DNA from 4 places in the Photobacterium kasasachensis genome. Region 1 is predicted to be linked to each of the others. Evidence: riboswitches for the same ligand, from Rfam matches in the RefSeq annotation. Region 1 holds a riboswitch; each other region holds the start of a gene.
What was found. A riboswitch is a leader RNA that binds a small molecule or an ion and turns the genes downstream of it on or off. The one in region 1 is predicted to bind thiamine pyrophosphate.
Positions count from the first base shown of each region.

Region 2: linked by a shared signal. The riboswitch ahead of thiC (phosphomethylpyrimidine synthase ThiC) and the one ahead of thiD (bifunctional hydroxymethylpyrimidine kinase/phosphomethylpyrimidine kinase) in region 1 are both predicted to bind thiamine pyrophosphate.
Region 3: linked by a shared signal. The riboswitch ahead of thiB (thiamine ABC transporter substrate binding subunit) and the one ahead of thiD (bifunctional hydroxymethylpyrimidine kinase/phosphomethylpyrimidine kinase) in region 1 are both predicted to bind thiamine pyrophosphate.
Region 4: linked by a shared signal. The riboswitch ahead of thiM (hydroxyethylthiazole kinase) and the one ahead of thiD (bifunctional hydroxymethylpyrimidine kinase/phosphomethylpyrimidine kinase) in region 1 are both predicted to bind thiamine pyrophosphate.

Region 1 covers NZ_JAKJSH010000005.1:507,825-515,980, forward strand. Annotated here, with positions in the region: gene L4D19_RS06620 (TetR/AcrR family transcriptional regulator) at 1-452, shown strand, start outside; gene tenA (thiaminase II) at 489-1,157, opposite strand; gene L4D19_RS06630 (ABC transporter substrate-binding protein) at 1,191-2,132, opposite strand; partial or broken gene L4D19_RS06635 (ABC transporter permease) at 2,200-2,928, opposite strand; gene L4D19_RS06640 (ABC transporter ATP-binding protein) at 3,008-3,781, opposite strand; gene thiD (bifunctional hydroxymethylpyrimidine kinase/phosphomethylpyrimidine kinase) at 3,793-4,620, opposite strand; TPP riboswitch at 4,689-4,786, opposite strand; gene L4D19_RS06650 (VOC family protein) at 5,001-5,369, shown strand; gene L4D19_RS06655 (PhnA domain-containing protein) at 5,458-6,030, opposite strand; gene L4D19_RS06660 (hypothetical protein) at 6,331-6,825, shown strand; gene L4D19_RS06665 (S1 family serine peptidase) at 7,054-8,156, shown strand, end outside.
Region 2 covers NZ_JAKJSH010000022.1:97,120-105,275, forward strand. Annotated here, with positions in the region: gene thiH (2-iminoacetate synthase ThiH) at 1-679, opposite strand, end outside; gene L4D19_RS24815 (thiazole synthase) at 689-1,459, opposite strand; gene thiS (sulfur carrier protein ThiS) at 1,460-1,681, opposite strand; gene L4D19_RS24825 (HesA/MoeB/ThiF family protein) at 1,688-2,449, opposite strand; gene L4D19_RS24830 (thiamine phosphate synthase) at 2,439-3,689, opposite strand; gene thiC (phosphomethylpyrimidine synthase ThiC) at 3,689-5,611, opposite strand; TPP riboswitch at 5,750-5,847, opposite strand; gene L4D19_RS24840 (voltage-gated chloride channel family protein) at 5,951-7,321, opposite strand; fluoride riboswitch at 7,407-7,470, opposite strand; tRNA gene L4D19_RS24845 (tRNA-Trp) at 7,625-7,701, opposite strand; gene L4D19_RS24850 (hypothetical protein) at 7,895-8,020, opposite strand.
Region 3 covers NZ_JAKJSH010000015.1:44,817-52,972, reverse strand. Annotated here, with positions in the region: gene leuA (2-isopropylmalate synthase) at 1-207, shown strand, start outside; gene leuB (3-isopropylmalate dehydrogenase) at 210-1,298, shown strand; gene leuC (3-isopropylmalate dehydratase large subunit) at 1,322-2,761, shown strand; gene leuD (3-isopropylmalate dehydratase small subunit) at 2,777-3,379, shown strand; gene L4D19_RS20265 (DUF547 domain-containing protein) at 3,531-4,313, shown strand; TPP riboswitch at 4,406-4,509, shown strand; gene thiB (thiamine ABC transporter substrate binding subunit) at 4,650-5,612, shown strand; gene thiP (thiamine/thiamine pyrophosphate ABC transporter permease ThiP) at 5,659-7,215, shown strand; gene thiQ (thiamine ABC transporter ATP-binding protein) at 7,215-7,940, shown strand; gene L4D19_RS20245 (PhoH family protein) at 7,995-8,156, opposite strand, start outside.
Region 4 covers NZ_JAKJSH010000013.1:121,635-129,790, reverse strand. Annotated here, with positions in the region: gene hisC (histidinol-phosphate transaminase) at 1-873, shown strand, start outside; gene L4D19_RS18640 (ABC transporter substrate-binding protein) at 887-1,672, shown strand; gene yidZ (HTH-type transcriptional regulator YidZ) at 1,719-2,678, opposite strand; gene L4D19_RS18630 (MFS transporter) at 2,696-3,880, opposite strand; gene L4D19_RS18625 (hypothetical protein) at 4,084-4,431, shown strand; gene L4D19_RS18620 (Mut7-C RNAse domain-containing protein) at 4,496-5,296, shown strand; TPP riboswitch at 5,317-5,416, shown strand; gene thiM (hydroxyethylthiazole kinase) at 5,490-6,308, shown strand; gene hxpB (hexitol phosphatase HxpB) at 6,321-6,980, shown strand; gene L4D19_RS18605 (NupC/NupG family nucleoside CNT transporter) at 7,107-8,156, opposite strand, start outside.

The sequences.
Region 1 (8,156 bases):
ACAAGGAGTCATTGTATCGGGAAGCGCTGGACTATTACCTGAAGAAAATATCATTTCCGATGCTTTCAGATAGTCTGTCTGCTGATGCGGGTTATCAGGACATTGTTGCGTATCTGACATGCTTCGCCGATTTGCAACGGGAGCAAAAATGCGGTTGTTTTATGCAGAATGCCATTTTGGAGCGGGCATACAGTGATAATGAAGTGCTGGATGCCGGAAGTCTGCTTTATCAGACGCTATCCGATAGCTTTAAGAATGCGATTGAAAATGCGCAGCGACAAGGAGAGCTGAATACAAGTGTTGAACCGGCGAGGCTTAGCCATTTCTTGGTGATGCAGATGCAGGGAATAAGAGTACTGGGGAAAGCTCGGCAATACGAAATGATTGATGATGCCTTGTCTGTGTTACTGACTATGCTTGATAGTCAAAAAGCACCAGGTGCCTGCGAATAGACACCTGATACTGAAAACATTTGTGAGGCGTTTGGGTTAGCTATTAGAAGCGTTCAGGCCTTGTTGCCAAAAGGCAACCTCCATACGAGTCGCTGTTTTAAATATCTCGCACAGTCTTTGACCGCGTTGGCTGTCTAGCGGAATTTCAGCCAACATCTCATCAAGACGCTCAATTGTGTCGCGTACACCAGACTGGAACTCTTCACCGCTGTATAGCTGGATCCAGCTTTGGTAAGGGTTACCGTCAAGTTTTGTTTCAGGCCAGTTAAGGAGCTGAGTACCGATCTCGGCATAGCCAATCGCGCAAGGAGCGAGGGCGGCAAAGAGATCAACACGATCCCCGGCCATCCCGGTATCAAGGACATAGCGAGTGTAGCTGACTGTACCGAAATCTTCTGGTTCACCTTCCATGTCAGATTCGGTCAACCCCCACTTGGCGCAGTATTCGACGTGATGGGACATCTCGGAATCAAGCAAAGCAGTTAGGCTTGGTAACGGCTCACGCATTTCAGCAAGGGTACGCCCCTTGAAGATCGCGAGTGCATAGGCTCGGGCATAGTGTTTGAGGAATAAAAAGTCCTGTTTAAGATAATGAAGATAGGCACTTTTATTTAGCTCACCTTTAGCAAGTTGAGTAACAAAGCTATGTTCGGTGTAATCCTGCCAGTCTTGCTGGCAGGCTTTGATAAGGTCTTGATGATTCACTGGGAGTCCTTGTTAAATTAAGTCAAGAAGTGATTAGTACGTCAGTACGTAATCTTTAGCCTGCGGCAGGGTTGTGATGATCTTGTGTTTTTTCATGAATTCGGCATATTCGTCATATCGTTTCAGTTCAACAGCTCCCGGACGCAATGCAAAACGGGTAAGGGTATCTTCCCAGGCATTACGGTTGAGATCGTTATTCAAAGTATCGGGAGAATAAGCTACGAATTCCTGCCAGGCCTTTTCAGGATGGTTGATCAGGTAGACAGTTGCTTTTTCGATAGCCTTGTTGAATTTACTCACCGTTTCCGGGCTGTACTTGTGTTTGTTGGCTACGAAGATCAGTTCGTCATATGGCGGAACACCGTGCTCTTCAGGGTAGAATGCTGTAGCTTTGTAGCCTTCCAGTTTTAGTTGATTCAGCTCGAAGTTTCTCAATCCGCCCCAAATTGCGTCCACTTTGCCGGAAGCGAGAGAAGATGAAAGCGCCCAGCCAACGTTAATGATTTTTACACTATCCATACTGACATTGGCAGATCGAAGCATGGTGCCTATGGTTGCATCCTCGTTACCGCCAATCGCGACACCAATTTGTTTACCTTTTAGATCCGCCAGACTTTTTACACCTGATTTATCAAGCACAATTAGAGAGTTTAGCGGACCCGAAATTAGGGTCGCTGAGCGTACGACCGGTAAACCTGCGGCAGTACTTGAAATAAGCGTGCTTTGGTACGAAACGGCCATATCAATCTTGCCAGCGGCAACAAGCTTGTCCGGAATACTCGGGTCAGCAGGTTCCTGAATCTCGACCTCAAGGCCTTGTTCGGCAAACCAGCCTTTTTCTTGGGCCAAAATGATAGGTCCGTGGTTGGGGTTAACGAACCAGTCCAGCATAAGGGTGACTTTTTCAGCAGCCACACTGAATGAGGCCATAGATAGAGAAAGTGCAGCAAATCCATGGATTAAATGCTTTTTCATTGATTGTTCCTGTCCTTAAGTTGTTATCTTTATAGTTTATTCGCCTGATAGTCAGACTTTGTTGGTGTTATTTGCTTTGCCACGGAATTGCTTTTTTCAGCAATACATCGGCGGTGAAATAGAGGCTGACTGAAAAGAAAGCCAGGATAAAAAGGGCGGCAAACATTTCGTCGACAAACATTCGGGCGTTTGCCTGAAGCATTAAATAGCCAAGACCCTCGCTAGAGCCTACCCATTCACCAATTACAGCGCCGATTGGAGCGACGACAACTGCGACTCGAATGCCTGAGGCCAAAGCTGGCAGAGCCGCCGGTAACCGAATTTTCCATAGGAGCTGCCAGCGCGTTGCGCCCATGGTTTTGGCCAGATCCAGATATCCTGAAGGTGTATGGCGAAGGCCGTCATAACAGCAGGTTGTTACCGGGAAAAAGATAATCAGGGCGGCCATGACAACTTTCGAGGCAATACCATATCCCAGCCATAGCATCAGAATCGGAGCGATCGCAAAGACGGGAATAGCCTGACTGGTGATAAGAATTGGCAGTAGCCAGCGGCGTAAAGGGGCAAAAAGCAACATTTGCAATGCAAAAAACAGCCCCATAAACAAACCAAGCAACAGTCCGAATATAACTTCGGTACTGGTGACTATTGTGTGGTGCCATAACACATCAGAGCGTTCGATTAACTTGCTTAAGACTGCTGCCGGACCAGGCAAAATGAAGGCCGGCATGTCGAATGCTACGACTGAGGCCTGCCATAAACCCATAATCACAGCAAAGCTGATCAGAATGCGCATCAGGTTTTGCGATAGCCCGCGGTGCTGTTTCGGAATTAAATGCCGGATTTGGACTGACTCGGTCATGGTATTGGGTTGATCAGCCATAATCTTGCTCCAGTTGATCAATAATGGTCTGCTGGTGGTTTGCCATTTGGGCATTGAATTGCCTTGGTGGCGGTGATGTTGGCGCATCTAGTTCAATGAGTTTGGCAGGCTTGCCAGTCATGATGTAGATATTGTGCCCGAGGCGCAGTGCTTCTTGAGGATCATGAGTGATCAGCAACACAGTACGGTCTTTGAGAAGCTCGGCTGACAGAGTCTGCAATTTATGACGTGTCACGGCATCGAGTGCCGAGAATGGCTCATCCATAAGCACTAGCGGTTTGTCCTGCATTAGCGTTCTGGCCAGTGCTACCCGCTGGCGCATTCCTCCCGAAAGTTGATCTGGCATTGCTGTAGCATAGGTTTCCAACCCTACTGCCTGAAGCAGCCTGATGGCTTTATCCTGATCCCGAGGGGAGGGAGATGAACCGAAACGATGACTTAGGCAGATGTTATCCATTACCGACAGCCATGGTAGTAACAGGTCTTGCTGGGCCATATAGGCAATGCGTTCGGCCAGAGGCTTATTATCGGATGTGGCAAGGCTGCCATGCCAATTGACTCGATCTTCGTTCAATCCTGCAAGTTGCCTTAGCAGTGTTGTTTTACCACAGCCACTTTTACCCAGCAGGCATGTCCACTCACCGGCAGGCAGGGTTAGATTCAGATCCGCGAACAGAGCATCGTTAGCATCTTTGTATGTCAGCGAGACATGCTGCATACGTACTTCGACAGCACGAGAGTGCTGGATTGTTGTGGATACGCACATAGCCAATACTCTTATTCAGGTTGGTAGTGACCTGCAAAGAAGTGGTGCACCGGCCCGTGTCCCGAGCCAACTTCAAGTTCATCAGCGTGGCTGATAGCCTTTGTGATATAGGATTTTGCGCATTGGACGGCAGTTGTTAGCTCAATGCCCTGGGCAAGAAACGATGCGGTTGCCGAAGACAGTGTGCAGCCGGTTCCGTGGGTATTGCTAGTCGGAATTCGAGGTGTGCTCATGCGGATCACATCATTAGCCAGAATAAGCAGGTCGGTACTGTTGGTGTCCTGTTCCAGGTGACCGCCTTTGAGAAGAACGGATTTAGCGCCGATTTCACGTAATCCGTCTATCATATTCGTCATTTCCTGCTCGCTGTGAGGGATAGCGACACCCAGTAGGGCTGCTGCTTCAGGTAGATTAGGGGTAATAACATCAGCTAGCGGCAACAGTTCTGATTTCAGGCTTGAAATAGCATCTTGTTGCAGTAGGAGGTCACCGCTGGTCGCGACCATGACAGGATCGACAACGAGATATTTAGGCTGGTATTGACGGAGCTTGGCGGCAACTACACGGATAATATTGGTGTCACTTAGCATGCCAACTTTTACAGCTTTGACATCAAGATCAGTAAAGACACTGTCTAGTTGTTGTTCGACAAACTCTGGCTCGACGGCAAGGATACCAGACACACCTTGAGTGTTCTGTGCCGTCAATGCGGTGATGACGGAACAGGCGTAACTTCCTGTCGCCGAAATAGCCTTGATGTCGGCTTGGATGCCTGCACCGCCGCCACTATCAGAGCCGGCAATCGTTAGTGTGATTGGTGTTTTTGATGGAATCGCCATAACTACCCCTAAAGTTGAGCGCAGGGTAGCAGGTGTCAAAGAAAGGCCACATGAGAGAAGGGCGCAGAGAGACACGGTTGCTAGTTCCCTACGCCATTATTAAATGGATCAGGTTCAACGGGTCCCATCGAAATGGTCTCAGCCAAAGGCTCCCCGACTAACGTACTAAAATTCGTTTAATATGTTTGACTAAACAGCAAATGATGCTGTTATTAATTTTCCCGCTATTCTAACCATGTTTTTTATCAGAGAGCAAACATGATTGTGAAAATTTCTGGGTCAGGACTGTTTTCACTTGACCTGCCCCTGAGATTAAAATCACCAACCTGTGTAAGCTTTAGACAAATAAAGGTGGGGTAATCAATCTCAAGAGGTGAAATATGGATAATTCCCAAAAAGAATCGCATGAAAAAATCAATTATGTTGAATTCCCTGCAGTGGATCTTTCTGCGACAAAGGCTTTTTTTACTCAGGCATTTGGTTGGGAGTTTGTTGATTATGGTGAAGACTATTCCGCATTTTCCAATCAAGGGTTAGATGGCGGTTTTTTTCAGTCGACATTGTGTTCGACCACAGCCAGTGGCGGTGCTTTGGTTGTACTTTACAGTCAGGATCTTGAGACTTCGCTGCAAAGTGTCGAAAAGGCGGGCGGGGTTATTGTTAGGCCTATCTTTTCATTTCCGGGTGGGCGTCGTTTTCATTTTACCGAGCCAAGTGGCAACGAGCTTGCGATATGGTCCGATAAATAATATGGCCAATCTATGATTTAGGTAGCCTCATAAACACCAAAGGCGCTATCTAGCGCCTTTGGTGATTCATCGTTACTGCGAACGTAAATTACATTTTTTTACAGTACGCGGCGATGATTACCATGTTGGTACCGGCTGCTTTGCCTGTGATGTGCAGAGGGTTGTCTGTTAGGCGAATGCCACGAACAGCGGTGCCTTGCTTAACAACCAGGCTAGACCCTTTGACAGGCAGGTCTTTGATGATAGTGACGTTGTCACCAGCCTGAAGCGGAGTGCCATTAACATCCAGAGTTTGAATAGAGTCTAGTGCTTCTAGCGCGATCCCTTTTTCAGCCCACTCAATTGTGTCTTCTTCTAGGTAAAGCATATCAAGAAGATCTTGTGCCCACGTTTCAGCCGAAAGACGTTTCAGCATACGGTAAGCCATAACCTGAACGGCAGGTACCTGGCTCCACATGCTATCGTTCAGGCAGCGCCAGTGATTCTGATCCATTGTATCAGCATCTTCAATTTGACCTCGGCAAGTACCACAGACCATTACACAGCTACCAGCAGTTGTGTCCGGAGAAGCAGGTACTTCATACACGCTCAAGTTATCTTCAGATGAACAAAGTTCACATTTTGCGTCAGCACGCTGCTTAACGATGTTTTCAATAGTCATAGGGATTTGTCCGTAGATTTGTTGTGGCATTATTATGCCAGCATTTTTCGATAAGGAAAGAAATCCTGCTTTAGGTCACACAAATAAGCCTAAGCTGATAGTGAATTGTATGGTAAGTGAACATCTTTATTGGCGCTGGTCGTTTTTTGTCCGTTATCGAGCAGCCTGTTTGAAGAGAAATAACCGCCTTAAGCTATCATTTATTTGCTCATTGTTGTTGAAAGGCTGTAATAATGTAGAGATAAGGATAAAATCATTATTGCCTTAAATTAATATTATAAGACGATGTAGGGACGAGTGATGAAGAAGGCTGTTTTTTTACTATCTATACTTGCTTTGGCAGGCTGTGATGAAGATGATGTCAAAGATTTAGCGCAAGGGAATACTAAAGTGTTTACGGTTACGGGCGCGCAGGTAGCCAGTAAGCTAGGAACATTGGATCCTGGTTACTACGACATTGCTGTAATTACAAGCGCAAGCCAGGGGAATACGTCGCCAGACGGTCTGCCAGTTGCTTCAAAGTCTACACTTGAAAATCTGGGAATCGCGGTTGAGGGAGAGACTTGCGGTAGAATTGATATCACTGATCAGGTTTGCTTCCAGAGCGGAAATTCAAGCAGCTGCCTGCCGAGTGAGATTAATATGCTCGGTTTGGCGGTTTATACGATTGATCTTGATAAAGTCAAAACAGCGTCAAGCAATGGATTTTATCCTAAATTAGCCGCTGAAGTTGGTGGGCTGTACGTGGATATTGCTTATAACGAAGTAAGCTGTGCTTCACTGCAAGCGCTGTAATTTGTAAGCAGCGTTTTAAAACTGGGTTTGTACGTCAAGCCCAGTTAGTTATATTCGAGTTAGACGAGTAAACAATAAATAAAATTGGATCAGATTAACTGATAAATGTTGCTTGCTTATGTTACGGGGTAAATTAATTCGAATATCCTCGCATAACATCTTTTTCCTCATATTCACTTTTATATCCATTGGTAAATTACTGCTTTTATTTGCCAGGGATTGAACGTAATGACAGTTAGGCACTTACTCGCCTCAGTAGGCTTATGCCTGTTATATATTGGCCAGGCAATCGCTTCAGATGTTACTGGTTATGTAGTCGGAGGCTCGCCCGTTAAGCCTAGTCAAGACTATAGCTGGATGGCCTCGATTCGTCTAAGTTCAAATCAGCTAAGCCATACTTGCGGCGGAACCGTCGTTAACCAACGCTGGGTGCTTACTGCCGCACATTGTGTTGTCAGACAGGGGGACGATGGTAAGTTTTTGGTGATTCCTCCCAGTCAGTTGAGTGTGATGGTAGGGACAACAAGCAGTGTTGTTGAAGACGTTGCAACGCTATACGCGGTTTCTCATGTTGTCGTTTATCCCAAATATTCCCCCCAGATAATTCTCAAAGAAACCCTCCAGCCGGATGGTTCTATACTTACCGAGGTGATTAGTACAGCATTAGAGAATGACCTAGCTTTATTGCGAGTTGATAAGCCTTTCTCTGTGAACATTAATCATGTTGCTCTGGCAACGGATAAAGATGCTGATGAACTCGATGTTCAGTTAGGGTTGCAGTGGTCTGATAAAGAACGACCTGAGAATACAAAAGTATCCGGTTGGGGATCAACTCAGACAAATGGAGGTGGGGTATCAAAAAGATTGTTGGAAGCTAAGCTATCGTTTGTCCCAATGGATGAATGTTTTACTCGTCTAGAGCTTGGAAACGACGCTCATTACATCATTGATAGCCCAATGAACCGAACAAAGATCTGTACACTACCGCCATCGGTCATTTTTGATAGCGATGGTACTTCGCTGGAATTTGGCTCGGATTCATGCAAGGGAGACAGTGGCGGGCCTCTAAGAGCACAGAATGAGCTGGGAGAATGGGTACAGTTTGGTATTGTCAGCGGTGGCCCTATAGGCAAATTGGTTTGTGGTTCGCTTGTGCGTCCGAGTTTTTATACACGGATTGGTACCTATTACCCATGGATTCTATCGATTGTCGGTACCATCCCCGAAAAGCCAGTTACCAAGCCCGACTTTATTACAGCCGAAGAATCCTCTTCGACTTCGCCAGAGGGAGATACAGGTGGTTCGGGTGGTGATGCAGAGTCCGGTAGTGG
Region 2 (8,156 bases), on a different contig from region 1:
ATCCGATCAGGGCGCCAATGCCTATCTTATCAATCCCGGCCTTCGCCAGGCGGTCCGGTGTTTCCAGCCGGTATTCAAAGTCCATTTTGTTGCCTCGCAAATGATGCTCGGCATAAGTTGATGCGCTGTAGGTCTCCTGGTATACCATCACGGCGTCCAGCCCCAAGGTTTTCAGCTCGGCATACTCATCCTGATCCAGCGGCTGAACTTCCATGGCCAGGTAGCTGAACTGCTCTTTGACCGCCGGCACCGCTTCACGGAAATACGCCATCCCGACCTTACGCTCATGCTCGCCGGTCACCAGCAGCACGCTATCAAAATTCATCGCTTTGATAGCCTGACATTCTCGGGCGATTTCAGACTTACTCAATGTCCGGCGCTTGATCCGGTTCTCCATCGAAAAACCGCAATAGGTACAGGCATTGGCACACAGGTTCGACAGATAGAGCGGCACATAAAAGGAAATCGTATGGCCGAACCGCTTGCGGGTCAGCGCAGCCGACTGCTGCGCCATTTGTTCCAGATAGGGTTCGGCCGCTGGGGAGATCAAGGCCTTGAAATCCTCCAAATCACGCTTGGGCTTACGCAGGGCACGCTCGACATCCGACGCCGTTTTGCTGTAAATCGACAATCGGATATCATCCCATTCAAGCTGCTTCCAGACATCAACGTAACTCATGCCGCTCCCCTATGCGCTCTGATCCAAAAAAGCCGTCAGCGGGCTGGAGGCTATCGCATGGTTAACCGTACCGGCCAGCCCTGCTTCATAGGCCATGCGACCACTTTCAACAGCCAGCTTGAAGGCCTTGCCCATGGCAACCGGATCAGCCGCGGCCGCAATCGCGGTATTGACCAACACTGCATCAGCCCCCATCTCCATCGCTTCGGCGGCATGGGAAGGAGCACCAATACCAGCATCGACTATTACCGGCACCCGCGCCTGATCGATGATGATTTCCAAAAAGTCACGCGATGCCAATCCTTTGTTGGAACCTATCGGTGCCCCAAGCGGCATCACCGCCGCACAACCGGCCTCTTCCAGCCGTTTACACAACACCGGATCGGCATGGCAATAAGGCAATACGATAAAGCCTTCACGCACCAATTCTTCAGCGGCTGCCAGGGTTTCAATCGGATCGGGCATCAGGTATTTAGGGTCCGGGTGAATTTCCAGCTTCAGCCAATTTGTTCCCAACGCCTCGCGGACCAGTTTTGCGGCAAACACGGCTTCTTTTGCATTCTTTGCGCCCGAGGTATTAGGTAGCAAGTTCACCCCGGCAGCCACAAGAGGAGCCAAAATATCATCGTCACGATTTTCAATATCGACCCGCTTTAAGGCCATAGTCACCAGTTCTGACTCGGAAGCAATAATAGAGTCCGCCATTGCCCGACTGTTGGCATATTTTCCCGTACCGGTAAACAGGCGGGATGAAAACGTCTTGTCTGCAATAGTAAGCATTTAGCCTCCGGCAATAGCTTGGAATAAGGCAATACGATCGCCCGTATTAAGTAATGTGCTGTCCCACTCGCTGCGGGCAACAATATCGTCATTCAGCGCCACCGCCGTTGCCTGCAACGGCATGTCCAACATGGTTAGCAACGCTGTCAGGCTCTGTCCTTCCGGGCATCTCACAGGTTTGTCATTGACCTGTACCTGAATGACGGATGTTGTGTCTGTCATAATTCGTTATTCTCCTGTGCCACACACCGGGCAACGTTTATCTTGGGCAAGATGGAACCTTTGCCATGCCATCGTCAGCCCGTCAAACTGCTGCAAGGTGCCAAAGGCAACCTCTCCGGCGCCGGTAATCAGCTTGATAGTCTCCAGCGCCTGCATGGTTCCCATCATGCCGACAACCGGACCGGCAATGCCCGAATTACTGCAGTTCTGCGGCTCTTGCGGAGCATCCGGTTGCCAGGGAAACAGGCAGTGATAACAAGGCCCCTGGCCCTGACGAAAATCAAAAGCCATCAGCTGTCCCTGCCAGCGAATAGCAGCGCCTGAAATCAATGCTTTGTTGGCACGAAAACAGGCACGATTTACGGCATGGCGCGTCTCAAGATTGTCAGAGCAGTCGAGCACCACATCGGCCAGCGCTACTTCCATCGCCAGTCTCTGATCAGCAAGCCGAGCCTGGACCGGGCGAACCCGGATATGCGGATTCAACGCCTTGAGCTGTTCTGCCGCCGCCTGTACCTTGCTTTGCCCCTTGTGGCTATCACGGTAAATCACCTGACGCTGCAAGTTCGAACTGTCGACCTCGTCATCGTCAGCAATAATAATATTGCCGACACCGGCTCCGGCCAGATACAGCGCAGCCGCCGAACCCAGCCCGCCGGCACCGACCAGTAACACCTGCGCTTCAGCCAATAACTGCTGACCCTGCTCGCCGATCTCGGGCAGCATGATCTGGCGGTTATAGCGTAGAAACGCCTGATCACTGAGCATCATCGCCACCCTTGATATGCTCATGGCGAACCAGCAACTGATTAAAGGCGTCAACCGCAGCCTGGGTATCGTCGGCCTGAGTCACCGCGCGAACCACAGCAACGCTGCTTACACCAGTGCGCCAGACTTTTTCAGCCCGCGCCAGATCAATACCGCCAATGGCCACGGTAGGGAACTGATCACCGATCAGCTTCTGATATAGCGCCAGCCGATTCAGCCCCTGTGGCTTGGACGGCATCTCTTTGGTCGTGGTCGGGAAGATATGTCCCAACGCGATATAACTCGGTGCGAACTCAGCCGCCCGCAATATTTCATAATAGCCATGGGTCGACAGACCCAGGCGCAAACCGGCCTGCTGGATCGCCTGCAAATCAGCCGTTTCCAAATCTTCCTGCCCAAGGTGAACACCATAAGCCTGATGCTTGATAGCCAGCTGCCAGTAATCATTCACATACACCTGTGCCTGATGCCGGTTTCCGGCTGCAATGATTTGCTCAACCTGGGTTTCCAGTGTCGGCTCGGCCGGATCCTTAATCCGCAGCTGAGTGGTGGTCACACCCAACGACAGTAGGCGTTCCACCCACTCCGCCGAGTCGACTACCGGATACAGCGCCAACTTGGCAGGATCTGTCGCGGCAAAAGGTGCTACCGCCACTTCCTTGCTATCCCAACCCAGCTCATCTGCCTCAGGATGGTTGGCGGTAAGCGGGCGCGGAAACAGCTCTCGCGTCATTGGCCAGCCCGTTTCACCATAGCCATCCGCATGACTTTCAAAGTAGCCTCGGGCATGAGCTCGGGACAGCGTGACCGCATCTTCCAGCGGATAATCCAGCGCCAGTGCTGCCAGCAACATGGCACGCTGTGGTTCACTGGCACCGGCGTGGTGGCAATAGACGGCTCTCGCCTCGCCATTGTGGTGCCAGATATCGACACAGCCCTTTTCGGTCGGCAAACCGCAAATCACCAAAGACGGGTCAGCAGCCACTTGCTGCTGTATCTCGCAAAGTTCCGGATAAGGTGCAATCCACTGATCCAGCACCTTATAACCGGCAATATCAGCCTCAGCCTGATTAAACACCAGGCTGAACTGACGCTCTTCGATTTGAATATCGACAGTCTCCGACTCGCTCCACTCCACACTAACCTGCTCGCCCAGCTGGTATTTATCAGCCGCGGCAAGCAAAGGTTCCACATGCATCAGCAGTGGCGTTAAACTATCGGGTAAACATAAAGAGCTCATTAACTATCCTCTTGAACAGGGTGATATAACTCACTACCTCGAGCCCGGAATTCATCGGCTTTCTGCTGCATACCTTCGAGAGGATCTTCAAGCAACTTGATGGCCAGCTCCTCGTTCTTTTCCAGATCGCTGGCATAATCCCGCACTTCCTGCGAGATCTTCATCGAACAGAATTTGGGTCCACACATTGAACAGAAGTGAGCCACTTTTCCGGACTCCTGAGGTAGAGTTTCATCATGATAGGCGCGCGCCGTATCCGGGTCTAAACCTAGGTTAAATTGATCTTCCCAGCGAAATTCAAAGCGCGCTTTAGACAATGCATTATCACGAACTTGGGCCCCCGGATGACCTTTTGCCAAGTCTGCCGCATGAGCACATAGCTTGTACGTGATCAGACCCACTTTTACATCGTCTTTATTAGGTAATCCCAAATGTTCCTTCGGTGTGACATAACAAAGCATGGCACAACCGTACCAGCCAATCATCGCCGCACCAATCCCCGAGGTGATGTGGTCATAGCCAGGAGCAATATCGGTAGTTAGCGGGCCAAGGGTATAAAAAGGCGCTTCATGGCAATGCTTGAGCTGCTCTTCCATATTTTCTTTGATCATGTGCATCGGCACATGGCCCGGGCCTTCAATCATCACCTGCACATCGTATTCCCAGGCAATCTTGGTCAGCTCACCGAGGGTGCGTAATTCATTAAACTGAGCTTCGTCATTGGCATCGGCAACAGATCCCGGACGCAAGCCGTCACCCAACGACAGGGCAATGTCGTACTGGGCGCAGATTTCGCAGATTTCGCGAAAATGCTCATACAGGAAGCTTTCCTGATGGTGGGCCAGACACCACTTGGCCATGATAGAACCACCACGGGAGACAATCCCCGTGACTCGCTTGGCTGTCATCGGGACATAACGCAGCAAGACTCCGGCATGGATCGTAAAGTAATCGACCCCTTGCTCAGCCTGCTCCAGCAGCGTGTCGCGGAAGACCTCCCAGTTCAGGTTCTCGGCTATCCCGTTCACCTTTTCCAATGCCTGATACATAGGAACCGTACCGATCGGTACCGGGCTATTGCGGATGATCCACTCACGGGTTTCATGGATGTTACGACCGGTAGACAGATCCATCACTGTATCGCCACCCCAGCGGGTCGACCATACCAGTTTCTCCACTTCTTCCTCGATGGAGGAGCTTACGGCGGAATTACCAATATTGGCATTCACCTTTACCAGAAAGTTACGGCCAATGATCATCGGCTCGGTTTCAGGATGGTTGATGTTGGCGGGAATAATGGCGCGGCCTTCTGCCACTTCTCGGCGAACAAATTCCGGCGTGATTTCTTCCGGCAGGTTGGCCCCAAAGCTGAGCCCCGGGTGCTGCTGGTTCAGGACTTCGTCACGATACTTGGCCCTGCCCATGTTTTCTCGGATTGCGATAAACTCCATTTCCGGCGTAATGATCCCCTGGCGAGCATAGTGCAATTGGGTCACGCATTTGCCAGCCTTGGCACGGCGTATACGGTTCGCCTCGGCAAAACGCAGTTCATCCAGTGTTTCATCGGCCAGACGCTCTTTGGAATAAGCGGAGCTAAGCTCATCGAGTAACTCGGTGTCGGCACGCTCGGCAATCCAGTTTTCGCGTACTTTCGGTAGCCCGGCATAGATATCAATCGCCTGCGCCGGATCGGTGTAATAGCCCGAGGTGTCATAAACACGCACCGGCTCATTCGGCTCGAAGACAGGCTCTTGTTTTGTACCGCCGACCAAACTATCCGACAGCGATATCTCGCGCATTGGCACCTGGAGATCAGAACGGCTCCCTTGCACATAGACTTTCTGGGAGTTGGGGTAAGGTTGGGCAGTCAGTGAATCAATAAATTGTTTAGCTTCCAGTCTCGCTTGTTTGCGACTCGACATAGCAATTTCCTTTATATTCCATATAGGGGGAAGTTGCTTGACGGATTGGTGCTTAAACAAGAGGCGTACACGTAGGGTGTGCAGCGTCATCTGGTACCGCAGCTACAGTTTTATGGATCATAAAGGTGCAGCTAAACAGAAGATTTTTCTCTTGTTCCCTTCGCAGGTATTAGCCCGATCAGGTTCTACGGATCCCGCAATGCGGTCTCAGCCAGTTGGCACTCCGACAAGTTGAGTGAAGAGTATAGGTAAGCAGGCTATCAGCAGCAAGTGCAATCGACAGAAAATGTTTAACGAATGTAAAAACAACTCGGGCCGCACTGTGATGCGGCCCGATAATTATTTGGTGTACTTTTTCACCACCGTCTTAAGCAAGGACGAATGCGTATCTCTCAGCTCTCCTAACTTATGGGTGATTGTCGGCGCTCCATCCAGATCGAAAAGCTTAGGCACTGCCACTCTTTGGGAAGAATAGATACCAGTATGACCGCTAAAGTAATAGGCGGTATAACAAGCAATAGCAAAATACAGCATATGCTCGGCACCAAACAGCTCAATCCCCATAATGGTACACGCCAGTGGTGTATTGGTGGCCGCGGCAAACACCGCCAGGAACCCTAACGCAGCAAACAGATCGACAGGGGCACCCAACAGCCAGGCCATGGTATTGCCGAGTGTCGCCCCGACAAAGAACAGCGGAGTTACCTCGCCACCTTTATAGCCTGCAGCCAGAGTAATCGCCGTCAGCAGTAGCTTTAGCAACCAGCTGTACCATTCCGCGCCGCCTTCGGTAAATGCACTGAGGATACTGACTCCCCCTTCCCGGCTCGAATAAACACCGAGGCCGATATAATCATAGTTACCGATCAACTGCACCGCACCAATGACTATCAAGCCACCAACGACAACAATAAGATAAGGGTTCTTCAGCGTCGCTTTGAAAATATCTTTAAACACATGAGTCAGCTCACCAAACAGGTACCCAGCCAAACCAAAAGCAACGGCTGCCAGCACAATCTTCGCTATCATCACGATATCGACTTTGATGGCATGCTCGAACAACGTAATGGTCTCAAGAAAGTCTATCCGGTAATGCGTATGGTGAGCCCCCCACGCGCTGCATACAACATCTGCAAGAATAGCGGCAAACAAAGCAGGAATGATGGCATCGTAGCGCAGACGTCCTATCGCCAGTACCTCAAGGGCAAATATCGCCCCTGTCAGCGGCGTCCCAAACACCGCGCCAAAGCCGGCAGCCACACCGGCAATTAATATCAGACGCGTATCAGCTTCGTTGAGCTTGAAGACTCGGGCTAGCCAATGTGTTGTCGCCCCACCGATCTGCACTGCGGTTCCTTCACGCCCCGCTGAGCCGCCGAACAAATGGGTGATCACTGTCGTGATTAAAACCAGCGGCCCCATGCGTGTAGGGATACCAGCGCCAGGCTCATGGATCTCATCCATGATCAGGTTGTTGCCACCTTCGGAGTTCTTACCAAGATTACGGTAGCAATAGACAATGACAACACCTGCAAGCGGCAACAAGTAAATCAACCACGCATTATCAATGCGTGTTTCAGTGGCGAGATTAAGGATCCACAGAAAAAAGGCATTTAGAGAGCCGACAATGACAGCAACAGGAATAATAAGGAGTGTCCATCTCAAGATCTGGACAAAAATTTTAGGATTAGCGCTTAATGGGTGTGCCATACCAAGTTTCTATCTCATTCGGGAATATGTTCAAGGATAGATGCTATGGCAAATGACCGGGCCCCACCATAGACGGATCTATCCTACTACAGCAGGAGTCATTATCTCAGTCGAGCGGTTAAAGGTGGAACTCCATCACCCGTTACTAACAATGGCTGTCAGTAACAACTGTCGTATGCTATCGGTAATTCCCAGATGCAACAAGCGTAAAATGCATGTTTACCCATTTGGGTTGACCTTGAACAACTTTCACATCGTCCAGATACAGCAAAGCCCCGACATTTCTGTCGAGGCTTTTATATGTGGCAGGGGTGGAGAGATTCGAACTCCCAACACGCGGATTTGGAATCCGCTGCTCTGCCAATTGGAGCTACACCCCTGTAGTGCTGTTTTCAGCGACTTCCCAGAAGTTAACTCATTCCTTAGGAAGTGATGAGTATTTTATACAGCTAGCAGAGAATTACCAGAGTTAATTCAAGAATAATGAAAATTTACATCCAAATGCACGGATAACAATCAAATCATTCATTTAGCGTTCAATCTCTGATTTTTCTCAAGGTACTCATCCACAGACTACAATGCCGCTTGTGCCTTTTTCTTCTTATAGACTGCGAACGCCACAACTGCAGGACCGACAACCAGCATTCCCATTCCCAGACAGGCAAGTGCTGTCATTACCAACATTTCGAACTCAGACATAGTTGAACCTCATTGACTTTACTTTGTAGTTTTCGGCCTTTATTCAGAGCCTGTTATTGATACGTTATAGGTACAAAATGATAACAAGAAAAACAAACAAAACAATCAGTTAACAATTAATAGACCGAGTCATAAT
Region 3 (8,156 bases), on a different contig from region 1:
GACCTGACCGCCAAGGGTGAAGGTGAGGACGGACTGGGACAGGCCGATATTATCGCCAACTACAAAGGCCGCAAGTATCACGGTACGGGCCTGGCCACCGATATTGTCGAGGCATCGGGGCAGGCACTGCTTCACGTCATCAACAGTATTCACCGCGCCGATCAAATTGCAGAACTTAAACAAAAATCCCATATGGAGACAGTATAACCATGGCAGGTACATATAAGATTGCCGTTCTACCGGGTGACGGTATTGGCCCAGAAGTCATGCAGCAGGCACACAAGGTGCTAGACGCTGCACAGGAAAAATTTGGCTTTACCCTGGAGAGCAACGAGTTTGATGTCGGTGGTATCGCCATCGACAACCATGGTTGCCCGCTACCCGATTCGACGCTAAAAGGCTGTGAAGACGCCGATGCGATCCTGTTTGGTTCTGTCGGCGGCCCGAAATGGGAACACCTGCCACCAAACGACCAGCCAGAGCGCGGTGCCCTACTGCCGCTGCGCAAGCACTTCCAGCTGTTCTGCAACCTGCGTCCGGCGCAGATCCACAGTGGCCTGGAAAACTTCTCGCCGCTGCGTGCCGATATTTCAGAACGTGGCTTTGACATCGTAGTGGTGCGCGAGCTGACCGGCGGGATCTACTTTGGCCAGCCGAAAGGCCGCGAAGGCGAAGGTCCGCAAGAAAAAGCCTTTGATACCGAGGTATACCACCGCTACGAAATCGAACGTATCGCCCGTATTGCCTTCGAGTCGGCGCAGTTGCGTGACAAGAACGTCTACTCGATTGACAAGGCCAATGTGCTGCAGAGCTCGATCCTGTGGCGCGAAGTCGTCGAGGAAGTCGCCAGGGACTACCCGGATGTCACCCTGAACCATATGTACATCGACAACGCGACCATGCAGCTTATCAAAGATCCGTCGCAATTCGACGTCATGCTGTGCTCGAACATCTTCGGCGACATCATCTCCGACGAATGCGCGATGATCACAGGTTCAATGGGAATGCTGCCATCGGCAAGCCTGAACCAGGACAAGTTCGGCATGTACGAACCTGCCGGTGGCTCAGCCCCTGATATTGCAGGAAAGAACATTGCCAATCCGGTGGCACAGATCCTCTCTGCCGCCCTGATGCTGCGCTACAGCCTAGGTGAAGAACAGGCCGCACGCGCTATTGAGCAGGCCGTATCCCAGGCTCTGGAAGCTGGTGAGCTAACCGCCGATCTGGCCGGTGATGCCCCGGCACTGAGCACCAGTGAAATGGGCGACAAGATTGCCGCCTACATCCGCCAAGCATAAGACGATCGAGGAGCAATCGAGCAATGTCAAACACCGAAGCAAAAGCGCCTAAGACGCTTTATGAAAAAGTATACGATGCCCATGTTGCCGTCGAGGCGGAAGGCGAAAACCCGATTTTATACATCGACCGTCATCTGGTACACGAGGTGACCTCACCGCAGGCTTTCGACGGCCTGCGTGAAAAAGGCCGCAAGGTTCGCCAGATTGGCAAAACCTTTGCCACCATGGATCACAATGTCTCAACCCAGACCAAGGACATCAATGCTTCTGGCGAAATGGCCCGGATCCAGATGGAGACCCTGGCCAAGAACTGCGAAGAATTCGGCGTCACCCTGTATGATCTGAACCACAAATACCAGGGCATCGTGCATGTAATGGGACCGGAGCTGGGCATTACGCTGCCGGGCATGACTATCGTTTGTGGTGACTCACACACCGCTACCCATGGCGCCTTCGGCTCGCTGGCTTTCGGCATCGGTACCTCGGAGGTCGAACACGTTCTAGCCACCCAGACACTGAAGCAGGCCCGTGCCAAGACAATGAAAATTGAAGTCAAGGGCAAGGTCGCAGAAGGCATTACCGCCAAAGATATCGTTCTGGCGATCATCGGCAAAACCACCGCAGCCGGCGGTACCGGCTATGTGGTCGAGTTCTGCGGCGAAGCGATTACGGATCTGTCGATGGAAGGACGAATGACCGTCTGTAACATGGCGATTGAACTGGGTGCCAAGGCCGGCCTAATCGCTCCGGATCAGACCACGTTCGACTACATCAAGGATCGTAAGTTCTCCCCTGCCGGCGAAAACTACGAGGCTGCAGTCGAGTACTGGAAGACACTGAAAAGCGACGACGACGCCGTCTTTGATGCTGTTGTTACCTTAGATGCCAAAGACATCAGGCCACAGGTCACCTGGGGCACCAACCCGGGCCAGGTGATTGCCGTTGACGAACCAATCCCTTCACCGGATGATTTCAGCGATCCGGTCGAGAAAGCCTCGGCAGAGAAAGCCTTGGCCTATATGGGACTGGAAGCGGGCAAAACACTGGCCGATTTCAGTATCGACAAAGTCTTCATCGGATCGTGCACCAACTCTCGTATTGAAGATATGCGCGCCGCAGCGGCCATAGCCAAGGGACGCCAGGTAGCCCCGAATATCCAGGCACTGGTTGTTCCGGGCTCAGAGCAGGTCAAGGCACAAGCCGAACTCGAAGGACTGGACAAGATCTTCATTGAAGCCGGCTTTGAATGGCGCCTGCCGGGCTGCTCAATGTGCCTGGCGATGAACAACGACCGCCTGGGTCCGAAAGAGCGCTGTGCATCAACCAGTAACCGTAACTTCGAGGGCCGCCAGGGACGCGATGGTCGTACCCATCTGGTTAGCCCGGCGATGGCTGCAGCCGCCGCCTGTGCCGGCCACTTCGTTGATATCCGTGAACTGGACTCAGAAACCGCAACCGCTTAACAGAAGGAACAAAAAATGGCAGGTTTTAAACAACATACAGGTTTGGTGGTTCCTTTGGATGCGGCGAACGTCGACACTGACGCGATCATTCCCAAGCAGTTTCTCCAGAAAGTAACCCGGACAGGCTTTGGCAAGCATCTGTTTCACGACTGGCGTTTTCTCGACGATGCCGGCGAGAAGCCAAACCCGGATTTCGTGATGAACGCACCTTGCTATCAGGGTGCCAGCATCCTGCTGGCCCGCGAAAACTTCGGCTGCGGCTCTTCGCGCGAGCACGCACCGTGGGCACTGGCCGACTACGGCATCAGGGTGATGATCGCCCCGAGCTTTGCCGATATCTTCTATGGCAACTCCATCAATAACCAGATGGTGCCTGTGCGCCTGAGCGAGCAGCAAGTCGACGAGCTGTTCCAGTTTGTCGAGAATACCGAAGGGGCACAAATCACGGTCGATCTGGAAACGATGCAAGTCACCGCCAACGGCAAACAATACAGCTTTGAAATCGATGAATTTCGTCGCCACTGCCTGTTGAACGGCCTGGACAACATCGGCCTGACCCTCCAGCATGAGGACAAGATCGCCGAGTATGAAAGCAAGATCCCGGCTTTTCTGGCTTAACTAGCATAGCGTCTCACTGATGCCCCGGCCCTCAGCTGCCGGGGCATTTTTATTCCTGCTAAATGAATTGCGGATAATTGCTGCAAGAAAACAGGACGATACAGGTCATATCATCTAGTGACTTCCAACTCAGTGATCGCAAGGACTTAGCATGCGTACTATATTCACCCTTTTCTTGTTGTTGGTTTCCGCAACCGGCTGTGCCGCCCCCAGAGCCGATCTCTGGCCTTACTGGCAACAAAGCAATGAAACCAATACCGCGACGATCGACCACTCCCTCTGGCAACAAACACTGGATAGTTATCTGGTCGCGGAGCCCAAACAGACGCTGTTCCGCTACCGCGCCGTGTCCAGCAACGACAAGTATGATTTGGATCGCTATATCCGCAAGCTAACCGCGACCGATCCGCGCCGCTATAGCAAAGACGAACAGTTCGCCTACTGGGTAAACCTCTACAATGCTCTGACCGTTCAGTTGATCCTCGACAACTACCCACTGAAATCCATAACCAAGCTAGGCGGCCTGTTCAGCTTCGGACCCTGGGATGAAAAGCTCGTCACCATTAATGGCAATAACCTATCGCTCAATGATATCGAACACCGGATCCTGCGCCCGATTTGGAATGATCCCCGCATTCACTATGTCGTCAACTGTGCCAGCCTGGGTTGCCCCGATCTCCAGCCGACGGCCTTTACCGCCAGCAACAGCGAAAAGCTGCTTGAGCAGAGTGCCAGTCGCTTTATCAACAGTGCCAAAGGGGTTCGGGTAAGCGGCGACAACGTCCGTTTGTCCTCAATTTATGACTGGTATAGCGTGGATTTTGGCAGCACGAGCAGCCTGCAGAAACACCTTAACCGCTACCGCCAGGGTCAACCGGTCCAGCTCAACAAAGTCAGCTATGACTACGACTGGGCACTCAACGAAGCTCGCTAACTCAACAAAGCCCGCTCACTCAAAATACAGGGCCAAACGACACAACGGAGTATTGCGCTGGCAACGGACTGCAGAGCGCATTACAATAGCTATCGTTCTCATTGGGGAGTCTGATACCAGACTGAGATTGCTTTTTGCGGGACCCACTGAACCTGAACCAGGTCATGCTGGCGTAGGAATTGAGATAATCTGACCACCATTACTGTCAACGTTGCAGCACGACGCTGCATGCCTTTCTCAACCCTGTGCCGCTCATTCGATTTATTTCCCTCTTGCAGGATGCAAGGGCATCAGGAGCGCATAGTGAAAAAACTACTTCCAATTCTAACTCTGTCGATGGCAGCAGGCTCAGCATGGGCCGCTACAGAAGCCAAAGACACCCTAACCGTCTATACTTACAGCTCTTTTGCTTCTGACTGGGGACCGGGCCCGGCGATTGAAAAAGCCTTCGAGGCCGAGTGCAACTGTAATCTTGAGTTTGTGGCGCTGGACGACGGCGTTTCTATCCTCAACCGCCTGCGCCTTGAAGGCAGCAACGCCAAGGCAGACATCCTGCTGGGCCTGGACAATAACCTGATCAGCGAGGCCAAGAAAACCGGCCTGCTGGCAACGCACAGCGTCGATACCCGCAATGTCACCCTGCCTAACGGCTGGGACGACGATACATTCGTGCCGTATGACTACGGCTACTTTGCTTTTGTTTACGATTCCGAAAAGCTGGCAACGCCGCCGAAAAGCCTGAAAGAGCTCATAGAACGCGACGATCTGAGTGTGATCTACCAAGACCCGCGCACGTCGACACCAGGCCAGGGCCTGATGCTCTGGATGAAGTCTGTCTACGGTGACAAAGCAACTGAGGCATGGCAGCAACTGGCGAAGAAAACTGTCACTGTTACCAAAGGCTGGTCGGAAGCCTATAACATGTTCCTCAAAGGTGAGTCCGATCTCGTCTTGTCCTATACGACCTCACCGGCCTACCACATCATTGCCGAAAGCAAGAACCAGTACAAAGCCGCTGACTTCAGCGAAGGCCACTACATGCAGGTTGAAGTCGCCGCCAAGCTGAAAAACAGCCCAAACCAGAAGCTGGCCGATCAATTTATGGCCTTTATCCTGACACCAGAGTTCCAGTCAGTGATCCCGACAGGCAACTGGATGTATCCGGTCACCAAGCAGACGCTACCTGAAGGATTTGAACAGCTGACTCTACCTACCAAGTCACTGGAATTCGGTGCCGAGGAAGTGGCTGCCGAGCGTCGCGGATGGATCCGAGAATGGCAACACGCCCTGACCCAATAATGGCCGCTCTCCTTTGAATACACGCGTTACCCAAACTTTGCCCGGCATGATCTCTGCCGGGCTTATTGCCGCGCTGGTGATGAGCGCCATTCTGGCCCTGATCGGCCAGGCCAATGAGCTGAATCCACTGCAGATCTGGCGGGACCCTTACCTGCGCCATGTCTCCGCCTTCAGCTTCTATCAGGCTCTGCTATCGACGCTACTGAGCATCATACCGGCCATTCCGACCGCCTACGCCCTGTCACGGCGCCAGTTTCCCGGCCGGGGACTGTTACTGCGCCTGTTTGCTATGACGCTGGTATTGCCGGTACTGGTGGCAGTTTTCGGCCTGCTGACCATTTATGGTAAAAGCGGCCTGCTGGCCGGGTGGCTCAGTGCCTACGGGCATTCACTGCCCTTTTCAATCTACGGCCTGAACGGCATCTTGCTGGCCCATGTTTTTCTCAACTACCCGCTTGCGACCCGCCTGATCCTGCAAAGCCTGGAGGGGATCCCATTCGAGCAGCACCAGCTAGCAACGCATCTGGGAATAAAAGGCTGGAGCAAGTTCCGCTTTATCGCCTGGCCGCGGATCCGTCAGCAACTGCCTCATGTCATCGGCCTGATTTTTATGCTGTGCTTTACCAGTTTCGCGGTGATCATGTCGCTGGGCGGCGGCCCGAAAGCGACGACTATCGAGCTGGCTATCTATCAGGCGCTTCGCTATGACTTTGACTTGGCCGGCGGCGCTATTCTGGCCCTGTGGCAAATGTTGATCTGCAGCAGCCTGGTGCTGTTTACCCAGCGCTTTGCCAAGCCTCTGCCTACCCTTAGCGGCTCGACGACCCAACGTCCTCTTAACCAGTTTGACAACTGGAAGTCGAAAACCTGGGACGGAGTATGGATCGGTTTGGCATTATTGCTGGTACTCCCGCCGCTGATGGCGGTGATCGGAGCCGGGCTTAATCGCCAGCTCCCCAGCTTGCTGACAGAACCGGCACTGTGGCAGGCAATCCTGAATTCGCTGAAAATCGCCTCGCTGTCATGTCTTGCTGCGCTTGTTAGCGGTATCACCATTCTCATGGCCAGCCGTCACTGGCGCCTGCAGAAGAAAAGTTTACCGGCAGACGGCATTGAACTGCTCGGCACCATCATCCTGATCACCCCGGGACTGGTTCTCAGTACCGGTATCTTCCTGCTTCTGCGCCAGTACACCGATGCGTTCGCTGCCGCCTTTTGGGTCATTGTCGGGGTCAATGCACTAATGGCCCTGCCCTATGTGATCAAAACCCTGAGCCAGCCAATGCTGCATGTTGCCCAACAATATAATCCGCTGTGCCAGAGCCTTGGCATGCAGGGGCTGTCCCGTTTCCGCCTGGTGGAATGGCGCGCACTGCGCAAGCCTATCGCCCAGGCAATGGCAACAGGGTTTGTGCTATCACTGGGGGATCTCGGTGCCATTGCCCTGTTTGGCAGCCAAGGGTTTCAGACCCTGCCGCTGTATCTGTTCCAGCTGCTTGGCAGCTACCAGATGGATGCCGCTGCCGTTGCTGCTCTGTTCCTGCTACTGCTCAGCCTGGGGATTTTTACCCTGGTTGAAAAATTACTGATCCGGACGCCATGATGCTGACCCTGAACCAACTCACCCACAGCTATACCCAACCGAATAACGCCCGGCAGGCAGAGCAAACCCGGCTCACCTTTGACCTAGAAGTCGAAGCCGGTGATATCGTCGCCCTGATCGGTCCGAGCGGTGCCGGAAAAAGTACCCTTCTGGCCATGGTGGCGGGCTTTCTCCCCCCCGACAGCGGCACGCTCACCATTGCCGGACAGACGATCGACCGTCAGCTTCCTTCCGAAAGACCGCTCTCGTTGCTGTTTCAGGATCACAACCTGTTTCCGCATCTAAGCGTGTTCGAGAACATCGGTCTGGGGCTTCACCCGGGGCTCAAACTTAGCCAGGAAGACAAGGAGAACATTGTTGTAGCTGCCTCACGAGTCGGGATCCAGAAGTACCTTGATCGCCTGCCGGAGCAGCTCTCCGGCGGCCAGAAGCAGCGAGTGGCTCTCGCTCGCTGTCTGATCCGCAAAAGGCCGCTACTGCTGCTCGACGAACCTTTTTCGGCTCTGGATCCGGCACTACGCAAAGAAATGCTTGAGTTAGTAAGGAGTCTGGCCAAGGAGCAGCAGACGACAGTGCTGATGGTCACCCATAGCCCGGAGGATGCCCTGAAAATCGCCGGAAAGTGCGCCTTTATTTCACAAGGGAAGATTCGGGTATTCGGCCCTACCCAGCAGATGCTGAAAGAGCCGGAAGATAAAGAGTTGAAGAAATATCTGGGTTGCTAGTAACGAGCAGCGAGGTTCGAGGCGTCCCCTCAAATCTCGCTACACAAATCTTGTTTATAGGTTTTCTTCCGCAAATTCAGCCAACCGGCTGCGGACCACGCCGTTGAGATAAATGTTGGCACTACCCTCGAAATTCTTAAAACGCTCAACGATATACGTCAAGCCCGAGGTGACCGGAGACAAATAGCTGGAATCAATCTGTGCCAAGTTACCGGA
Region 4 (8,156 bases), on a different contig from region 1:
TATTGCCGAGGAATGGGTGAGAGATTGAACTGCGAGGCAGTAGCTGTTCGCGGCGCAGATGAAGCCATTGATCTGATGATCAGAACGTTTTGTCAGCCCGGGACCGACAAGATCATGATTTGCCCGCCGACTTATGCGATGTATGAGTTTTGCGCCGAGTCGATTGCAGTTGAGGCGGTAAAAGCGCCGTTGTTAGCTGACTTCCAGCTAGATATGCCTGCGATAACTACGCAGTTAGCCGATACCAAGATTTTGTTCCTTTGTTCGCCCAATAACCCGACCGGAAATGTGATTAATCAAGCCGATATCATTGCCTTGCTTGAAGCTGGAAAGGAGTCGACCCTAGTTGTTGTCGACGAGGCCTATATAGAGTTTGCACCTGATACCAGCGTGGTAAATCTGATTGAGCAATATCCCCATCTAGTGGTGATCCGAACCTTGTCGAAAGCCTTTGGTCTTGCTGCAATCCGATGTGGTTTCTTGCTGGCCGATAGCAGTGTGATGGAATATATCTCAAGATTGATTGCTCCCTATCCAATTGCCGATCCAGTGGCGGAAATCGCTCTGCGGGCTTTGGATAGTGAAGGAATACAACAGATGCGAGCTCAGTCCGATGAGCTGATTTCAACCCGGGAGTGGTTTGCCGAAGAAGTGCAAAAGCTTGCCATCGTCGATACGGTTTATGCATCGGCAACGAATTTTGTTTTGATTCGTTTCAATGGTGAAGAGTGTATGTATAGCTATTTGCTTAGCAAAGGCATAGTGACGCGCAATCAGGCTCATGAGCCGGCACTGGCAAACTGTGTTCGGATTTCGATTGGTTCAAAAAGCAGTATGCTCGAAACCTTAAATGCGTTAAAAGAATATAACTAAAAAGGATTTTGTTATGAAGAAAGTGATCAGCTTGGGATGTTTGGGAGTTGTGCTGGCTGCGGCAACTTTTGGCTCTGCGCAGGCGGCGCAGCAGAAACCGGTACGACTGGCGTCGGACTTTACCTATCCGCCATTTAATTACAAGGATGCCTCTGGTACACCTCAGGGGTTCGATATTGAAATTGCTGATGCACTTTGTGCCGAGGCGCAGCTTAAATGTGAGTGGGTAACCCAGAGCTGGGACGGGCTGATCCCTTCGTTGCTGGCCCGTAAGTCTGATGTCATTATGGCCTCGATGCGGATCACCGAAGAGCGAAAAAAGAGGGTATTGTTCACCGATAAATATTATCAGACACCAGCACGTTTTGTGACAGGCAAAACATCTGGGATCAAGATCGACAAAGCCGGTTTGAAAGGTAAAAGTATCGGCGTCCAGCTAGGTACTATTCATGACCGCTACGCAACGGACAAGTTTGGTGATGTTGCGACGATTCGTCGCTATACCGGACAGGATGAAGTGTACCTTGATCTGCAAAGCGGCAGATTGGATGCGGTGTTTGGTAATTCTGATCAACTGGCGCTGGCCTTCCTCGAGAAAGAACGAGGTCAAGGGTTTGCTTTCACCGGCGAAGCCGTTACCGACAAGGCTTATATTGGAGAAGGAACGGCGCTGGCATTGCGATTAAAAGACAAGAAACTTGCAGCCAAATTTAACCAAGCTATCAAAAGCATTCGTGAAAACGGTACCTACGATAAAATCGCATCGAAGTATTTTAACTTTGATATTTACGGCGAGTAAAACTACTTTTTCTTAAGTGACAGGCAGCGTTTGGCGCTGCCTGTCATTATTTGTTGTTTTCCACCAACTCTTTGATCACAGAACGCAACCAGGCTATTTTCGGGTTATAGGCATTTCGCTTGTGCCACATAAGCGTAAAAGGAATCGCGAGCTCTTCGTAGGCCTGCTCTGAAATTGGAATTGGCAGAGCGACCAGATGCGGATAGCGCTGCGTAGCAAAGCGTTGGCAATATCCCGGTGCAGTTGTGAACATTTCATGCCCTGGCTGCGCCGCCATAAACAAAGATTGATCAAAGTTTGAAACCGATAGCGCAATTTGACGCTCTTTTCCCAGCCCTGCCAATACTTCATCCAACGCCCAGCGCTCTCTGGCTTCCCAGATAATGTTGATATGCGAATAGGCAAGGAAGGCGTCGATATTCCATTCTTGCTGCAAGACCGGATGATCATCGCGAATAAACACCATTGGCCGATCTTCAAACAGGACTTCATAGTCAATGTAATAGGGCAGTAGCGCCAGTGTCTCTTGCGAACGATGGTGAGTTTCTCTACCGCAAAAGCCAATATCGGCCTCTCCATTGATGATGGCCTCAAGAGAGTCATAATCCCAGTCGAGGATCCGTATCGTTGAATCAGGGTATTGCCCGGAGATTAGCTGAGGCAAGCTACCCAAAACCAGCATGTGCAGAGGTGCCTCCATCATTAGCTGGAAGTTCACGCCTCGCGGTGTCGCGGTTCCCCGTTTGGTCGATAATTGCGAGGCGAGCTGGAACCATTCTGCGAGCTCTTCTTCCATACTCAGGGAAAGCGGGGTCGGTTGTAGCCCGTGAGGCTCGCGTATGAACAGAGGATCATCGAACCAGTCACGAAGTTTTCCAAGTGCCTTGCTCACGGCTGAAGGCGTTACATTGAGCTTCTTGGCGGTTTTGGTCACGCTGCGCTCTTGTAACAGTACCTGCATCGTGATCAATAAGTTGAGATCGAGCCGGTGAAGAGGTTTGCTCATTGATAATAATTCCTGAATTAAGCCACGTTGTCTGAAGTGACAGCCTGAGTGACCACTGCTGTTTTCGGTGAACGTGAGGTGAGCAGCGCTGCAAGGTTACCTAGGCTGGTTACAAATAGCAAAATAGTCAGCATATTCAATGCACTTACACCAAGCCAGCCCATAAACCAGATATAGGAGGCCGAAACGGTGATTTGGCTAATCCCCAACACAGAACTGGCTAAACCAGCATGAGTATCGAACGGTTTTAACGCCTGGCTGGTGGTTGTTCCAAAACCTAGCGAGAACCCGGAACAGATAAAAGCAAAGCCAGTTAAAAATAGTAAAGGGTTGCTGATTATTCCGGTAATGATCAGCTGTATGCCTGATAGAAGGAATAAACACTGAGAAGCAACCATTACGCGATGTTGCCCTAACAATACAAGCATTTTGGGCGTCAGGAATGCGGTTGTCATACTCACCACAGCCAGTAGTGCCATAGCCATAGAGTATTGCCCGGTTGAGAAACCCATGATGTCCATCATCAGCATAGGCGAGGTATTCACATATGTCAGGATGGCCGACACGCTCAAGCTCAGGATAAACAGTCGGCTCAGGAAAAAGCGAGACCGGAACTTTTGCCATGGTACAGAATCTGATTCATGGTGGCTGACCGAGCGGGTTTCTGTAAGGGCGAAGCAGCATGCCAGGCCAATAAGGACAGCAGTAATCATCATCACCATAAACAAAATCGGCCAGGGGGAAACAAGCAGAATAAGGTGGCCGATAACTGGCGCAAGCACCGGGATAATGCAAGTAATGCCATTTATCATAGACAGCACTTTAGCGCGTTTGTCATCATCCAGAACATCACGAAGAATGGCAAAGGCAACCACGTAGGCAAACCCCGAGCCTATTCCCTGACCAAAACGTCCGATGAAGAACTGAAGTGGGTTTGTTGCCTGCATTGTCCACCAGGAGGCTAAGGTAAAAATGATAGCGCTCAAGATAGCGACTGGTTTTCGGCCACATTTGTCCGCAAGCAGTCCGCCAAAGATCATGGTCGATGCCATTCCAATAAGGTAGATGGAGAAGGCGGCATGAAGATCTGCTTCAGTAGCTTGTAAGCTGGTCGCAATTTGCGGCAGACCGACTAAATAAAGATCAATCCCTAATGGATACATCAGCACCAGAGAGAAGCAACAAAACAAAATTTTTTTCATGGGTTTTTTCTACCGCGTTATCAAGGTATCGATATCCTAGTGTGGCGAGTGCCGAATAGCGATTTGCCTGTGGGACAACTGTATTTTCCTGAATGGAAAACTAGTCCACTTTTATGAGGAAGATAAAGATTTTGGATATGATTGATTCACGTAAGTTATGGGTGTTATAAGGGTTCTATAAAATTCAATGGAGTTGAATGCCAATGCTAAGGCTGATTAGGTTTGTGGTGGTTGCTAATATTATGGCGACATTGAGTGTTTGGTTATTAAGTCAATCTATCGCTCAGTTTTCTATAAATCATCCGACGGATTACTTGTTTTATATCTGCATAGTGTTGTGGGGAGTGGCTGGCTTAGCGTGGGATGGTGGCAAGGCAAGCAAAAATTATGATCTCGATAGGGCTGAAAATAAAACTCAGTCTATGGTGTCTGGTTATGATGCTAAAGCAGACAAGCATAAGCAGTACAGGGAAAACTATCATTTTGGTTTGAAGATGTTTATATCAGGGTTGCCGTCTCTTGCAGGCTGTCTTGTCGTCTATTTGTTTTAGTTTTTTCCGCCATCGAAGCTTTCTTGCCCAACGTCTTAGGCTAGCCTACGATTGAATAGTCTGAATGACTGCAATTGTGTTCTATTCTATGGATGACCAGCACGCACCAATATCTCGAACGTCTTACTTTCGTTTCTACGAAGAGCTCAATGACTTCTTGCCAAAACAGCGACACAAGGTATTGTTTTCACATACTTATACGGGTAAGCCATCGGTTAAAGATGCCATAGAGGCGATAGGGGTACCGCATACGGAAATTGACTTGATATTGGTCGATGGTGTTTCAGTTTCCTTTGACTACAAGTTAACAGGTGGTGAGAGAATATCTGTCTATCCGGTGTTTGAATTGTTAGATATTCAGCCTTTAACCCACCTTCGTCCTAAACCGCTGCGGGATACTAAGTTTATTGTTGACGTTAATTTGGGAAAACTGGCACTCAAATTACGGCTGCTGGGCTTTGATACTTTATATAACAATAAATTTGAAGATAGTGAGATCGTTGATATTTCTCTTCATGAAAAACGCATTATTCTTACTCGAGATAAAGGCATATTCAAATATAGTGCTGTTACTCATGGTTATTGGGTGAGAAGTGATAATGCTGATAGGCAAGTAAGAGAAGTGCTCCAACGTCTTCAACTGGAAAATAGTTTGAAGCCGTTTACCCGCTGTTCTTATTGCAATGGTGAGTTTGAATGCATTGACAAGATCCAACTAAATGGACGTGTTCCAGAAAATGCATTGGAGCTATTTGCGGAATTCTTTGAATGCCAGGGATGCAAGAAAATATATTGGAAGGGAACTCACTATAAACGAATAGTCAGTTGGCTCAATGAACTCACTGTGAATAACTCTATCAATTGAAGCTTTTTGTGTTATTATCCGGCACATAGTCGGGGGGCCGGAAGGCTGAGATCGCATCACGCGAGACCCGTTGAACCTGATTCAGTTAACACTGGCGTAGGGAACTATATGTCTTGTCATGAGAGGTGTGATCTTCACTCGTCTTAGATTTTTGGCTAGATCAAGTTCCTGTGCACCGGTTTTAGGAGCTTGAATGCCAAATCCTACCGCAATTGAAAATACAGAAACCCGTATCCAACCTATTGTTACTGCCTTGGATGCAGTTAGGCAGAAAAAGCCATTAGTGGTGAATATCACAAACTATGTCGTGATGAATAATAGTGCCAATGCCTTGCTTGCTATTGGCGCGTCTCCAATCATGGCACACTCACGTGAAGAAATGTCAGAAATGATGTCTTTTTCAGGTGCTTTGGTGATTAACATTGGCACCTTAGATAGCCAGTGGAAACCTCGCATGCTGTTTGCTGTAGAACAGGCAAATATCAGTGGTAAATGTGTCGTACTTGATCCGGTAGGGTGTGGCGCGAGTAAGTTGCGAACAGAAGCTTCACGTCAAATTGCGCAACTAGCCAATAAGTTGATTATTCGTGGTAATGCCTCTGAAATTATTGCTTTAGCTGGAGAAAGAGGCCAAAGCAAAGGTGTTGATGCGCTTGATGAGAGCGAGGCTGCTGTTGGCGCCGCTCAACACTTAGTGGAAGCTTATCAGTGTAGTGTTGTCATATCGGGTTCTACAGATTTTGTTGTGACCTCAAAAGGGCAAACCCAGTTGCGCAATGGACACGCAATGATGCCCTATGTAACGGGAATGGGGTGTACTTTGTCAGCCATCGTAGGGGCTTTTGCCGCTGTTGGTGAAGATACTGGGTTGGCGGCTACGGCGATTTTAGGTGTAGCCGGTGAAATTGCCGCAGAACAGTCGAAAGGGCCCGGAAGCTTACAGCTAAACCTGTTGGATGCCTTGTATCAGTTGGATGAAGAAACGCTTATTCAACGCCTGAAACTATCGTAAAGAGAGCAAATCATGACATATGCAGTTATCTTCGATATGGATGGGTTGCTGATCGAGTCAGAACCTTTGTGGAAGGAAGCTGAGAGGCAGGTTTTTTCATCCGTCGGGGTGCAAGTCACAGACAATTTGGCTGAGCAGACAGCGACAATGACAACTCGCGCAGTGACTGAGTTCTGGTTTTCGCGAAACCCATGGGAAGGGAAGAGTCTGGAAGAGGTTGAAGCAGCTGTCGTTGACAGAGTTGAAGTACTCGTGCGCGAACAAGGTGATGAATTAGATGGGGTTACAAGCCTTCTTGAGTTTTTAAAAGAAAAAGGCTTTAAGATTGGGTTATCAACGAATTCACCATATCAGCTGATCCCTGTCATCCTAAATAAGTTAGGTATTGCCCATTACTTTGATGCGATTTCCTCTGCTGATGATGTAGAGCAAGGTAAGCCAGCCCCTGATGTATACCTTTCCACCCTTAAAAAATTGGCAGTAGAGGCAAGGCGTTGTGTCGCTTTTGAAGACTCCCATTCAGGTATCGTTGCGGCCAAGCGTGCCAATATTAAAGCTGTCGCTGTGCCTCATCCTGATGAGTTTCATCATGATAAATTTACTGTTGCTGACTTGAAGCTTAGAAGCCTTAGTGATTTTAACGATGAGCATCTAATACAACTATTGAGATGATTTCTGATTATTAGATAGCCATTTTGCCTTGTTTTGATATTCATGGAGCATCTTTGTAAACGTAAGACTCAGAATTTATCAGCATTCTGAGTCTTACTTCTGTTTTACTTTGATGGCTCGGAAGAGTTAGAACAGCAAAAAGAATCCAGCAATCGTTGCACTCATCATATTTGATAGTGTTCCCGCCAGAATGGCATACAGGCAAAGTTGCGAAATCTCTGAGCGACGTTCTTTGGCCATCGCACCTAAACCGCCAAGCAGCATGGCTGCGGCAGAGAAGTTGGCAAACCCGCATAATGCAAACGTAATAATGGCTGTTGATCTATCTGACAGCGTATTGCCTGCTAAGAAGTCGGTAAAGTTAACGTAAGCTACGAATTCATTTAGGACGAGTTTTTGACCTATAAAGGTGGCCGCTGTCATGGCTTCATCGAAAGGAATACCGATGATCATGGCCAACGGAGAAAAGAGGTATCCTAAGATCATCTCTAAAGACAATGAAGGCAAGCCAACCATTCCTCCAAACAGGCCAAGAATCCCGTTTAGCAGGGCAATTAATGCGATAAAAGCCAGTAGCATGCCGCCAACATTGATTGCGAGGGCGACCCCGTTAGATGCGCCTTCTGCTGCTGCATCAATAACATTGCTTGGCTTTTTGACGGTAAGTGAACCTTTGCCTTTATCATGCCGAGATGACTCTAATGCTTTCATGTCTTCGGTTTCTGGAAGCAGTATCTTCGCAAACAAAAGCCCGCCAGGTGCAGCCATGAAAGAGGCGGCAATGAGATATTCCATGTTAACGCCCATGGCGGCAAAACCACCCAATACCGTGCCAGCAATAGAAGCCAGGCCACCACACATAACGGCAAAGAGTTCAGAGCGAGTCAGGTTTTTGATAAAAGGAGCGATAACAAGAGGGGCTTCTGTTTGGCCGACAAAGATATTTGCCGTTGCAGACATGGATTCAAATTTACTTGTACCTAATACGCGCTGTAATCCACCACCCAGTACGCGGATAAAGATCTGCATGACTCCGAGGTAGTAGAGAACTGCAACTAATGCTGAGAAGAAGACAATAACGGGCAATACTCTAATCGCGAAAATAAAACCGACGCCACCAAAGACTTCAAACATTTTATTGTCAGCCAAACCGCCAAATAAAAAGTCGATACCGTC